DNA from 4 places in the Pseudoalteromonas sp. TAP-3C genome. Region 2 is predicted to be linked to each of the others. Evidence: predicted binding sites of a transcription regulator. Region 2 holds the regulator's gene; each other region holds the start of a gene.

Region 1 (3,417 bases), 1.1 Mb from region 2:
TTGACGATGTGGCAAAAACCGAAGTTATCCAGCCAGGCAGTCGGGTGTTTTATCGCCAGTTGTACGCAGGTGACGAAAGCGATATAAACAGCTTTTACGAATGGCTTAAACCACAGCTCAAAGAAAACCAAAATTGGTATGGGGTTAAAGACCGTCAATCACCTATTTCAAATAGTTTAAACAGAGCCGAAAGCTTTTTATTACTAGCCGGTTTGCTGGGGATTATTTTAGCAGCGGTAGCCATTGCAGTGTCGGCTAAACGTTACTGCGAGCGCCAATACGACCCAGTCGCGATGATGAAAACCTTAGGTGGCAGTCGTGATATGATCCGCAAAATTTACCTTATGCACTTATTAATGGTGTGCACTATGGCGGTTATTGTTGGTCTTGCTGTCGGCTATGGCTTGCAAGAAATTGCGACCAGTTATTTGGCAAAAAGTATGGGAGCTGAATTGCCCATGGCCGGTTTTAAACCTTGGCTGGTTGCTATTAGCACAGGGGTTATTTGTGCGGTGATGTTTTCTATTAAGCCTTTGTTAGATTTATTTGATATTCCGCCACTGAGAGTATTACGACGCAATTTGGGCGATCGCCTTGCGGTAAGTAAAATTCATTTAGGACTTAGTGCGTTCACAGTATTTTTATTAATGTGGCTATTTAGCAATAATATAAAAATTACGCTTATTTTATTTGTATCTACACTGGCCTTGATTGCTGTACTGTTTTTAATTTCCAAACTTATTTTTGGTGGTGGCCGAAAACTAGGTTTAAAGCCCGGTAACAGTTGGTCGTTGGCTATTGCGTCTATTCAAAAGCGTGCTAACGTTAATGCGGTGCAGTTAATTAGTTTCTCGTTAGCGATTAAATTACTGTTGTTTTTAATTGTGCTTAAAAACGACATTATTTCAGATTGGCAGTCACAACTCCCCAGCGATGCACCTAATGCATTTTTGGTCAACATTACGCAAAACGAGCTTGAGCCAGTAAACGAGTACTTAGCACAAAAAGGTATTCAGGTGTCTGAGTTTTACCCGACTATTCGTGGGCGAGTAAACGCGGTTAATGGTGAAGCCGTTGCGCGGGAAGTATCGCTACAAGACAACGAGAAAAAAGACGAAGAAGCCCGCTCAGGCATTGGTCGTGAGCTTAATTTAACCTGGCTTGAAGATGTACCCGCTCAAAATGACATAATTGATGGTAAATGGTTTGGTAACGGGGCTGTTGCAGAAGCATCACTAGAAGAGTCTATGCTAGAACGTCTTGACGTTAAACTGGGCGATACCCTGACGTTTTTAATTGGTGCACAATCATTCGACGCTAAAATAACCAGTGTGCGTAAAGTAAATTGGGCCACGCTTAAACCCAATTTTTTTATAATTTTAAGTCCCGATGTACTCAGTGACTTTCCAGCAACGTATATTTCATCGGTACGCATTGAGCCAGAGCAAAAACGTGATTTTAGCCAGTTATTACGTACTTACCCAACCATTACAGCGATTGATGTAGATAACTTTGTTAAGCAAATTCAATCAACCATTGAACAGGTATCGTTAGCAATAGGTTTTGTATTGGCGATTGTGGTGTTGTGTGGTGCACTCGTATTAATATCGCAGGTACAAGCAAGCTTAGGTGAGCGTATGCAAGAAATTGTGATACTGCGTACTTTAGGCGCTAAAAGCCGGTTAATAAAAAATGCTACTTTATATGAGTTTTTATTACTCGGTGGTTTGGCCGGCCTAGTGGCTGCATTTTTTAGTGACCTTGCACTGTTAATTGTACAGCAACAAATGTTTGATTTAGCCGGTAAGCTGCATCCTAATATTTGGATTATAGGCCCTGTTGCGGGTGGCGTATTTGTAGCAGGCTTGGGCTATTTTATGATTGCCCGAACGCTTAAACAAAATACTCAGGGGTTAGTGCGTGCTTTAGGTTAAATTTAAAATAATAGACTGCTAAATGCCTGCTTTTTAAGTGGGCATTTTTGTTTTTGCTTTGTACTGGTAATTTATACAGTGCTCTGGCATTATTAGCATTATTAATAAATAACCATTATGAGAGTACTGTTTGGCGATAATTTTAGGGATCGATCCTGGCTCGCGTTTAACCGGTTATGGTGTGGTTGCGCATCAAGGTGCTAAGTTTACCTACTTGGGCAGTGGCTGCATTAAATTAGCCGATCACGATTTTCCTATTCGGCTTAAACTGATTTACCAAGGTATTACGCAGTTAATAGAACAGTTTTCGCCTGAAACCTTTGCCATAGAAAAAGTATTTATGGCGCACAACCCCGACTCTGCATTAAAGCTTGGTCAAGCCCGTGGTGCTGCTATTGTTGGCGCATCTATGGCCGACTTACCCGTATTTGAATACTCAGCACGGCAAATAAAGCAAGCCGTTGTGGGCAACGGCGCTGCAGATAAATCGCAAGTGCAGCATATGGTTAAAAACATACTAAAATTGCCGCTTACGCCGCAAGCAGATGCGGCTGATGCGCTCGCGATTGCCATTTGCCATGCCCACTCTGAACAAAACTTAATAAAACTAGCGGGTAGTGCAAGTAAAACCGTTAGAGGACGTCTAAGGAAATAACAATGATAGGTCGCTTAAATGGCGTGTTAGTTGAAAAGCAGCCCCCAGAAATATTATTAGAAGTGAGTGGCGTTGGCTACGAAGTACAAATGCCAATGACCTGTTTTTATGATTTGCCTAAAGTGGGTGACAACGTCATTGTGTATACCCATTTTGTAGTGCGCGAAGACGCGCAGTTACTCTTTGGTTTTAACAACAAAACAGAGCGTGCCTTATTTAGAGAGCTGTTAAAAGCCAATGGAGTTGGCCCTAAATTAGGCCTCGCTATTTTGTCGGGCATGTCGGCGCAGCAGTTTGTAAGTTGTGTGAATAATGAAGATGCCACCGCCTTGGTTAAATTACCTGGAGTGGGTAAAAAAACGGCAGAGCGCTTAGTGCTCGAAATGAAAGACCGATTAAAAAATTGGGATAATGACTTATTTACCCCCTATAGTGACAGTGCTGTTATACAGCCTGCTTACGATGCAACCATAGCTAATAATGCCACCGATGATGCGGTTTCAGCGTTAATGGCGCTCGGTTATAAATTGCCACAAGCGCAAAAAGCAGTAAAATCAGTAAGTAAACCCGATATGTCGACCGAGGTTCTAATTAAAGAATCTTTAAAATCAATGCTGTGAGTAAATTATGATCGAAGCTGATCGCTTAATAGATGCTGCTGAAAAAACCAACGAAGACACTATAGATCGTGCTATCAGGCCAAAATTATTGGCTGATTACCGTGGCCAGCCGCATGTTAAGCAACAAATGGAAATATTTATTGAAGCCGCGCGCAGTCGCAGCGAGGCATTGGATCATTTATTAATATTTGGCCCGCCGGGCTTAGGT
Region 2 (3,417 bases):
CTATTAATGGCGGCGAAATATTTCAAGTGCTCAGGGCAAGCATACCAATGGGGGGAAGAGCGTTAACGCTCTATGAAAAAGTGTATCCTGAAAGCGAATTAAATACCGAAGCGGCTCATCAACACTTACTCGATAGCTTGGCACAGTGTTTACCTGCAGATTGTCAGCCTATTATTTTATCTGATGCTATTTTTAGAACGCCATGGTTTAAAGCCATAGAAGATAAAGGCTGGTATTGGCTTGGGCGCGTCAGAGGCAATGTGACCTTATCTAGCGACCTTGAGACATGGCGAAATTGTAAATCATGGTTTGAGCAAGCAACAGATAAACCACACCTTCTGACACAGATTTACTACGGAAAAACAGTTCGTTTCGCGTGCCAAGGTGTTTTGTTTAGAGGGAAAAACAAGGGACGTAAAAAAATCAAAAAACGGGGTGGGCAATCTCAATGTACAACGGTTAAATACCAACAACAAAAGGCCAAAGAGCCTTGGCTACTTGTGTTTAATTTACCTACACAATTTACAGATAAGCCTCAACGGATTGTGACTTTATATAAACAACGTATGCAAATAGAAGAAAGTTTCAGAGACACTAAGAATGCAAAACTTGGCATTAGTTTAGCCTTTGCAAATTCAAGAAGCGCAGAAAGGTTTGATAATTTATTGCTCATAGCGGCGTTAATGTTGTTTGTCTTATGGTGCATAGGGTACACCGTGTCGGCACAACAAGGGGATGCGGCATTACAAGCGAATACAGAGAAAAAACGACGAGTATTGTCCTATATTTATCTTGGCAAAGAAGTGGTTGATGATCCTAGGTATGAGCCTGATGGGCAGTTCATTATTTATGTGTATAGCCAGTTGTCACTTCTGACTATACAAATTGATAATTTAGGCTAAATTCGTGGGGATCTCTCAGCTTTTAAAGTATCTTATTTTGTCTTTTTAAGGTATTAATTTATATTTGCGATTTTTAAATAACTGTATATACTCACAGTTAATTGTACTGTATGGAAAACCAGTTGTATGCGACCATTAACGAAACGCCAAGCGCAAATACTCGAACTTATCAAAGTGTTTATTAAAGACACTGGTATGCCTCCTACACGTGCCGAAATTGCACAAACACTGGGTTTTAAAAGTGCGAACGCTGCAGAAGAGCATCTAAAAGCATTGGCTAAAAAAGGTGTGATTAAAATGAAGCCGGGCGCAAGTCGCGGTATTCAACTTGTTGAAGAAGGAGAACCCGAGCAACTGGGCTTACCTTTAATTGGTCGGGTTGCTGCAGGTGAGCCAATATTGGCGCAACAGCATGTAGAAAGCCACTGTAAAATTGATCCTTTAATGTTTAAACCCGCGGCTGATTTTTTACTGCGCGTTAACGGTATGAGTATGAAAGACATTGGCATTATGGATGGTGACTTATTGGCTGTTCATCGAACTCAAGTTGCTGAAAATGGTCAAGTTATTGTTGCTCGAGTAGGTGACGATGTAACGGTTAAACGCCTAGAAAAAGCGGGTAGAAAAGTATTTTTACACGCTGAAAATGACGAATTTAAGGCTATTGAAGTCGATTTAAAAAATGAGTCATTCAATATTGAAGGCTTAGCGGTAGGCGTTATTCGTAACGCTGACTGGATGTAATACTAAAGCATAATTTAGCGTTTAATGTTAATTAGGCGCTGGATTTATTTTAATCATGATATTTTTATATTTTTTCTGCTGTTATTTCAACAAACCCCTTACTAAACCTTACTCTCAGATTAATTACCTCATTAGTTACTCTTTTTTTTTGCTACGCTTTTTAAAACAAACACTGTTTATTTTTTATACCAAACTTGCTTATTGTTTATTTTTTAACTACTTATTAAATGGCTGGACTAAAAAAAACTCACAGCAAATTAGTTTTGAGAACACACATTTAAAAATCCAGCTCCATGTAAAAAATAAAAATAACGAATAGGCGTTTAAGCCGTATGCCTCTTCGCTTTGCGTCAGCAATAGCATTAAAGGAGCCTTCACATGGGTAAGCTTAGTTCTTCCTTGTGGCTTATATTATTAGTTTTTTCGCAAAATGTGCTTGCTAATAGCCAATATAATATGCGTAAAGGCGTAACTGATATAAGTAATAATGTATATCAACTGCACATGACTATTTTTTTAATATGTTGTGTGATTGGGGTGATTGTGTTTGCCATTATGTTCTGGGCACTCATTCATCACCGTAAATCTAAAGGGGCGGTTCCAGCCCAATTTCATGAAAGCACCAAAGTAGAAATACTATGGACTGCGATTCCTTTTGTCATATTAATTGTTATGGCTATTCCTGCGACTAAAACCTTGATTGCGATGGAGGATGCTAGCAAAGCCGATTTGACCATTAAAATTACAGGATCACAGTGGAAGTGGCACTATGAATACATGGGAGAGGATGTTGAATTTTATTCAATGCTGGCAACCACTCAGGATGAAATAACTAATTTATCTGATAAAAACCCTAATTATTTACTCGAAGTAGATAAACCACTGGTGCTTCCTATTAATCAAAAAGTGCGTTTTTTAATGACCTCGGATGATGTAATTCACTCATGGTGGGTGCCTGATTTTGCCGTTAAAAAAGATGCTAATCCCGGTTTTATTAACGAAACCTGGACTAATATTAATGAGGTCGGTACCTACCGTGGGCAGTGTGCAGAGTTGTGTGGGAAAGATCACGGCTTTATGCCCGTTGTGGTAGAAGCAAAAACAGAAGAAGACTTCAAAACGTGGTTAGCTGAGGCTAAACAAGCGAAACAAAAGGCGGCTGCTGAAAATGCTGCATTGCTTGATCAAACTGTACCAAAAGAGGAGCTGATGGCGCTTGGTGAGCAAGTTTATATGGCGAGCTGCGCGGCGTGCCATCAACCAACAGGCTTGGGTTTAGCGGGAGTTTTTCCGGCGCTTAAAGGTAGCCCAATAGTCATAGGTGATATCAAAGGACATATTGATATTTTGCTTCACGGTAAACCAGGTACTGCTATGCAATCTTTTGCCAAGCAATTATCCATAAAGCAAATAGCCGCCGTTATTACTTATAAGCGCAATGCGTGGGGTAACGATACCGGTGAAGTAATTCAACCAAGTGAGATACAAGCGGCAATAGACGCTGATGAGGAGGTAAATAATGAGTAGCATTGCGGAACAATCAAACACCAATGAGGCTCACCATGCTCATCAACCTGCTACAGGTTTTAAACGCTGGTTATTTACGACTAATCATAAAGATATAGGCAGTTTATATTTAATTTTTTCACTTACCATGTTTTTAATTGGTGGGGCTATGGCCATGGTGATTCGGGCTGAGTTATTTCAACCAGGTTTGCAGCTTGTAGATCCACACTTTTTTAATCAAATGACCACAGTGCATGGGCTAATA
Region 3 (3,417 bases), 570 kb from region 2:
TACTCAAGCTTAACAACACGAGGATGATGGCGCTCTACCGCATACGATGCGCGAGCAACAGTGCTGAGCATCGGATAGTGCTTATCAATCGCGGCTAAATCAGCAATAACATCAACATTAACACAGCTACCTTTAAATAAATCTACACAGTAATCTGCAAAACGAGGGGGCGCCATGCGTTCAGGCTCAGTACCACATAAGTCACGTGCAGCATATTGCCCTGCGGCCAGTGCATTAACGGCTTTAATCGTTTGCTCGCTTGCATCAATTAAGCCTATTTGAGTAACAGGTTCAATGCATTGTCCGTGAAATTCACGCGCTTCAAGAGGTTGCCATAACGCTTGGCATGCGCCTAAATAGGCCACTTCTAGCGCATGTTGATAGCGACTATCACTATTTAAGGTCGGTAAATAAATAGCCGGGTTTACACTGCCCGATGCTTTTGCTTCATTGATGGCTAGTTTGGCTGCATCAAAATAACGACGAACGTCGTCATAATCTCTGTTTAACGGTCCTGTAGGTGCGAGTACAACACGCTTAGCGTTAATCACTAACAAGGTAACCTGCTGACCGATGCGTGAATCAACTTGTGCTTGCGTTAAAATTGCATCACGCAATGGCGTATTTGGTAAACGAGAAAAGTCATCACTGATAATAATAAGTGCATCATGTGATGTGCAATCTAGGCTTGCACTTAGTGGCTGAGCCATTACTGCTTTTGGGTATGCCATAAAAGGCTCCGATTAAAAAACGTAGCCCCTATTATTATTTATTTAGCAATTTATAACCAGTGAACTGCGATAATCTGCATACTCACTGGCAACTTGTAGTTACAGCTTTTTACAGCTCTAAAATACTCAGTTGCAAATTATGCGCAGGTTGATTTTTAATGCCTACACCAATACCCAGTAAACGAACTGGCTGCTGCAATCCACGTTGATATGCTTTAGCGAGCAACTCTTTAAAAATAGTCAAATTTAATTGATGAGCGGCTTGATCTGCTGAAGTGACGACAAAATTTGCAAATTTAACCTTAACACTTAACTTATTAATTTTATTTTGCAACTGCTGTTTATTTAACCTAACAATGAGCTCATCTAACAATTGCGGTAATTGCTCAAGGCATTCTGCTAGGCTATTTTTGTTGTATTCATAAGTATGCTCTACGCTTAATGACTTACGAACTCGTTCGGTTGAAACCTGCCCTATATGCTCACCTATACACTTTTGGTATAACGACACGCCAAAGTTACCCACATGCTGCTGCATCCAATTAGCGCCTTTTTCGCGTACATCTTTGCCTGTGTATAACCCTTTTAAATTAAGTTTTTCAAGGGTTACTTTACCAACGCCAGGAATTTTACCCAATGGTAATTGCGCTAAAAAGTCATCCACTTGCTCAGGCAAAACCACAAATTGACCGTTGGGCTTATTTTCATCACTGGCTATTTTGGCTATAAATTTTATTGGCGCAATCCCCGCAGATGCAGTAAGCCCGGTGGTATTAAAAATATCGGTGCGGATTTGCTCAGCGATTAAGGTTGCACTGCCTTTAAATGCGCTGCTGTGGGTCACATCTAAGTAAGCTTCATCCAGTGAGAGGGGTTCTACTAAGTGAGTGTAGCGGTTAAAAATAGCGCGAATTTGTGTTGATACTTGCTTATAAATAGCCATTCTGCCAGGCACTATAACTAAATCAGGGCACAGTTGTTTGGCATGGTAATTAGACATGGCAGAGCGCACACCGTATTTTCTGGCAATGTAATTAGCAGTAGAGAGCACTCCACGGCGACTGTTACCACCAATTGCAAGCGGTACATGTGCAAGCTTGGGATTGTCGCGCATCTCAACGGCTGCATAAAAGCAGTCCATATCTATATGAATAAACTTTTTCATTACACTATAACAACTGTTTATTTATACAGCCATTATTACGGAAGCGTTTTTAATTAGCAAGCTTGTTAGTATCTAAAAAGCGCGTTTACTTTTTTTCGGCTTATTAAAACAGTACATCCAAAACAGGACTTCTAAAAAAAAGCCTAATAACATCAAAATAATTGCGCCCACTTGATTGCCCATCGCGTAACACGTAAATGAAGCTATCAAAAAAGTGCATGCTAATAACCAATTAATTATATTCTGCATCGTTATCTCCTCGTGTGTTCATAATTACTATAGTGCTAAATTCAAAGAGCTACAATTTTAAGCTCAGTTATAATTCCCTTGAGCTCATCCGACCATGTTGCTAATCTAGATGCTTTCAAACTAAGAGCTATAAATACATGGAAACGTTTAAACAACAACACCCTATTCATACTGATATCACTGTAGCATGGGGCGATATGGATGCCCTACAGCATGTTAATAACTGTGTTTACCTTCGTTATTTCGAAATAGCCAGAATTGATTTTTTAAATAAATTAAATTTATTTGATACTATTAATTCCCAAGCCACAGGCCCTGTGATCAGTGAAAATAATATTCGCTACAAGCGCCCGGTGACATTTCCCGATACATTAAGCGTAGGTATTACCATCAGTGACATCAAATCTGACCGATTTATAATGAATTACAGTGTATTTAGTCATGCGCAAAACGCGATAACAACCACTGGCATGTCAAAAGTGGTGATGTTTGATTTTAAAACAGGGCAAAAAGCGATAATCACAGAGCCCTTGTTGTCGGCTTTAAAAGCACACTCTCAAAACGAATAATTAGGATTAATAATGCAATATAGTCAATTAGGCAGCAGTGATGTTAGCATTTCAAGGGTTTGTTTAGGCAGCATGACTTGGGGGGTGCAAAACACCCAGCACGATGCCGATCAACAAATAGCCTATGCGCTTGAGCGTGGTGTTAATTTTATTGATACGGCAGAAATGTACGCAGTTCCTCCCTCTCCTGACACCTACGGTAAAACAGAACAAATCATAGGAAACTGGATTGCGCGCAATACGCATAAACGAAAAGACATTGTTATAGCGACTAAAATTGCCGGTAACGGACTTTCGTGGATACGTGGTGGCAATGATATTACTCGCCAAGCTGTTATTGACGCGGTTGATCACTCTCTAAAGCGTCTACAAACCGACTATATTGATTTATACCAGCTACACTGGCCTAATCGCCGCACACCTCATTTTGCTAGGCAATGGCCTGGTATGCTTAAATTTACTGAGGTGGATGCAACTCAACACACCGCTGATATGCTTGATATTTTAGAGGGCTTAGATGCGTGTGTTAAGGCGGGTAAAATTAAGCATTGTGGGCTTTCTGACGATACCCCGTGGGGAATTAGCCAATTTTTAAATTTAGCCAAAGCGTATAACTTGCCAAAAATGGTGTCTATTCAAAACGAATTTAGTTTAGCGCACGCTAAGGACTGGCCTTATTTAATAGAGCAATGTGTGCATGAGG
Region 4 (3,417 bases), 1.3 Mb from region 2:
GCCTGCTAAACCAATACTACCAAGCATAATAGGGAAGGTCATAGTAATAGCAAAGTTGGCTATCCACTGGGCGCTGGCAGCGACTGCAAGGGCTGCACCACGAATACGGTTATTAAACATTTCGCCAAGTAATACCCATACAATTGGGCCCCAGCTTAACCCAAAAAATACCACAAACAGGTTTGCCATTATTAGCGCAAATATGCCCATATTTTCACTAAGTGCTAATTTGCCTACTTCATTAAGGCCTGCGCTTGCGAAGGTATAAGTAAGCGCACTTAAACTAACAAACATACCTATACTGCCTACCAGTAATAATGGCTTACGACCCACCTTGTCAACTAAGGCAATAGCAATAAAGGTAGACAAAATATTAGTAGTACCGGCCAGTACATTAATAAAAAGTGATTGTGACTCATCAAAGCCAGCGGCCTGCCATAGTTCTGAGCCATAATAAAATACCACGTTAATACCCACAAATTGTTGAAAAACAGACAAGGCAACGCCGACCCAAACAATAGGGTGTACTTTTTTACTGCCATCAATAAATAAGTCGCGAATACTCGGTTTTTTATCACTTTGCAAAGACTGCTTTACATCACTAATTTGTGTATCGGCATCATCATTTGAAATTTTGCTGAATACACTTTTAGCTCGTTTTAGCTTGCCTTGTGCTACTAGGTATCGTGGTGACTCAGGGATAAAAAGTACCCCAATTAAAAACAAGCCAGCAGGCACTAGTTCAGCCCAAAACATCCAGCGCCATGCAGCTAAATCTAACAGTAAAATACCCTCAGCCCCGCCTGCGGCATTAGCAATTAAGTAGTTACTTAAAAAAGCTGCAAACAGACCCAGTACAATAGCAAGCTGCTGAAGTGTCGCTAAGCGGCCGCGTAAGCTAGCAGGGGCAACCTCTGCAATATAAGCCGGTGCTAAAACCGAGGCTGCACCTATACCTAACCCACCAAATAAGCGGTAAAAAATAAACTCAGCTGAGCTATCAGCAATGCCAGAGCCAAATGCACTGATAGCAAATATAAGTGCAGTGACAATCATAATAGCGCGACGGCCAAATTTATCTGCAAGTGGGCCTGCGGCTAAAGCACCTAGCGCACAACCTAGTAAAACAGAGGCAACATTAAACCCTGTTGCGACACTGCTCGAGTTAAATGTATTACCTAACGCCGATACAGTGCCGTTTATAACCCCTGAGTCAAAACCAAATAAAAAGCCACCAATAGCGGCAACAGCCGATATAAAAATAACGTATAAAAGTGAACATTTTGCCTGTGCGTTATGCTCACCATTAGGTATGTGCTGTGTTGTCATGTTGTTCTATCCTAATTTTTATTATGTGTAATGAAGTGTAAATTACCGCTAAATAATGTGCCGGCAACCTTAGCACACACTGATCACGCTAAAAAAGATATTTCAATAGTAATACGTATGCATAAAAAAATTAATTGCTTTAACGGGTTGGGTTTAATTGAGTTGCTAAAAGTATTTAAATAATTATACTGTTTTTATATACAGTGCGGGCGGTTTTATGAAAAAAGAGTTACCAGCAAAATATTATTTAGCGCATTTTAAAGAGTTGATTGAATTTGTAACCAACCAATGTATGCATTTGCTTGAGCCTAAACATTGCGAGTTTATAAGCAAAGTTAGTCAACTAGATGAGCAAGCTCAGTGTATGTTAGCGCGGGTATATTCTCGTAAGCCTTATTTAGTGCAAACTCAATCGCTAAATTACGAAGAAATACCATCGCCGCATCAGGCTATTTATGCACTAAAAACAGCGGGTATTTTATTTGAGCCAAACACTGCGCATTACGCGCAATTGCTGGCCCATTTAACCAAACCAGCACTGGTAGAATTACTCAATAACCACAATCAACACATAAGCTTTAAAAAAAGTGCTGCTAAGGGCGAGTTGGTTAATATTGCTTGTGATTTTTTTAGCACTTGCCCACAAGCACTTACCTCATTTTATAGCCAATATGTTATTAATAACCGTGAAGATTATTACGAGTATTTTGAATTTTTATTTGCAGGGCGCTTAAGTAATGGTGATGTAAACCATCAGACTCGCTTTGTTATGCGAGATTTGGGATTAACGGCTATTCGTGAAGGACATACCGAGAGTTTGTCGCGTTTTGAAACACTAGAGCAAGCACAATCAAATTATGTTTTAAACCGTTACCGATTAGCGTTTAAAAATGCTGAAAAAGCAAAAGATAAGATAGCTGATGATAAAACTTTTTATCGAGAGCTTGCCCATTTAGTCGTAGCGCAAAAAGCCCATGGAGTGCTGGCGTACGACATTAAAAATAAACTACTGGTTAAGCTTTATAAACAGTTAAAAAATACAGAGAGTGAATTTGCCTTTAGCCTACTTGAAGCGTGCACTGATTGCGCACAAGCTCAGGAAATTCAAATAAGAGAGCAATACCGCCTTGGTAACAAAGAGTGGGTGAAGGCACAATTAGAGCAAATTATCGAAAACCCGCTTACTGATGAGTTACTGTATTTTGCAGATGACTTTTTAATGCGTAAGTTTAATAAGCAAACACGTTCGCGTTTAAGCGATATGCTTGCCCAAACTCAATGTGTACTAGAAATTGACGACATTTATCGAGGGGATGTAGAGCAAGGCGTAAATGTGCATTATACCGCTCAAGGTTTGCAGGTGCACAATACTGAAAATACCCTATGGCAAACTTTATTTGGTTTGGCGTTTTGGCATGAGTTATTTATAGACACACCTTACCCGCCATGCACTGAGTTTGATATTTACCCTCAAGTATTAAAGTGTGGTAATTTTTATGACGCACAACAAACGCAAATAGAGGCGCGCTTGGCTGGGTTTACCACTAATAAGGCATTACTAAATTTAGTATGTAAGCACGCTGCGCTTTATTTTCAGCAGCCCAATGGTTTATTTAATTGGCATAACGAATTACTTGCGCCACTTGAAGCGCTTATTTTAAATAGCCCGCTTGATGCATTAATCACCCATTTAAAAGCTATGGCTAAGCAGTTTTTACAATTAAAAGACGGTTACCCTGATTTAATGATTATTAAAAATGGGCTGGTGTATTTTGAGGAAGTAAAAGCGCCAGGAGATAAGCTACGACGCAATCAGCTCATTACTATCGATAGCCTAAAAAAAGCAGGATTCACGGTACATATTGCTGCCGTTAAGTGGTTTGTAGACCCTGATCGTATTTATAGTGTGGTTGATATAGAAACCACCGGTGGTTTAAAAGGCGGTAACCGCATTACCGAAATTGGCGTAGTTAAAGTGCAGCACGGACAAGTGATAGACTCCTGGACTAGTTTGGTAAATCCGCAGCGCCATATTCCTGGCTTTATTACTAAGTTGACAGGCATTAGCGATAATATGGTTTTTAATGC

What was found. The regulator LexA, encoded in region 2, represses DNA repair genes until DNA is damaged. The targets are predictions, from matches to a motif close to TACTGTATNNNNATACAGTA.
Region 1: the regulator LexA is predicted to act here: its motif matches at 1,996-2,015, upstream of ruvC (crossover junction endodeoxyribonuclease RuvC).
Region 3: the regulator LexA is predicted to act here: its motif matches at 1,908-1,927, upstream of dinB (DNA polymerase IV).
Region 4: the regulator LexA is predicted to act here: its motif matches at 1,516-1,535, upstream of AC6H44_RS04715 (exonuclease domain-containing protein).

Annotation. Positions count from the first base shown of each region.
Region 1 is NZ_CM187618.1:2,007,731-2,011,147, reverse strand. Features, by position in the region: gene AC6H44_RS09420 (ABC transporter permease) at 1-1,934, shown strand, start outside; gene ruvC (crossover junction endodeoxyribonuclease RuvC) at 2,065-2,589, shown strand; gene ruvA (Holliday junction branch migration protein RuvA) at 2,592-3,209, shown strand; gene ruvB (Holliday junction branch migration DNA helicase RuvB) at 3,217-3,417, shown strand, end outside.
Region 2 is NZ_CM187618.1:3,086,233-3,089,649, reverse strand. Features, by position in the region: gene AC6H44_RS14495 (IS4 family transposase) at 1-902, shown strand, start outside; gene lexA (transcriptional repressor LexA) at 1,029-1,646, shown strand; gene coxB (cytochrome c oxidase subunit II) at 2,025-3,173, shown strand; gene ctaD (cytochrome c oxidase subunit I) at 3,166-3,417, shown strand, end outside.
Region 3 is NZ_CM187618.1:2,519,315-2,522,731, forward strand. Features, by position in the region: gene AC6H44_RS11780 (M17 family metallopeptidase) at 1-731, opposite strand, end outside; gene dinB (DNA polymerase IV) at 841-1,896, opposite strand; gene AC6H44_RS11790 (acyl-CoA thioesterase) at 2,283-2,714, shown strand; gene AC6H44_RS11795 (aldo/keto reductase) at 2,727-3,417, shown strand, end outside.
Region 4 is NZ_CM187618.1:1,011,084-1,014,500, forward strand. Features, by position in the region: gene AC6H44_RS04710 (sugar porter family MFS transporter) at 1-1,329, opposite strand, end outside; gene AC6H44_RS04715 (exonuclease domain-containing protein) at 1,547-3,417, shown strand, end outside.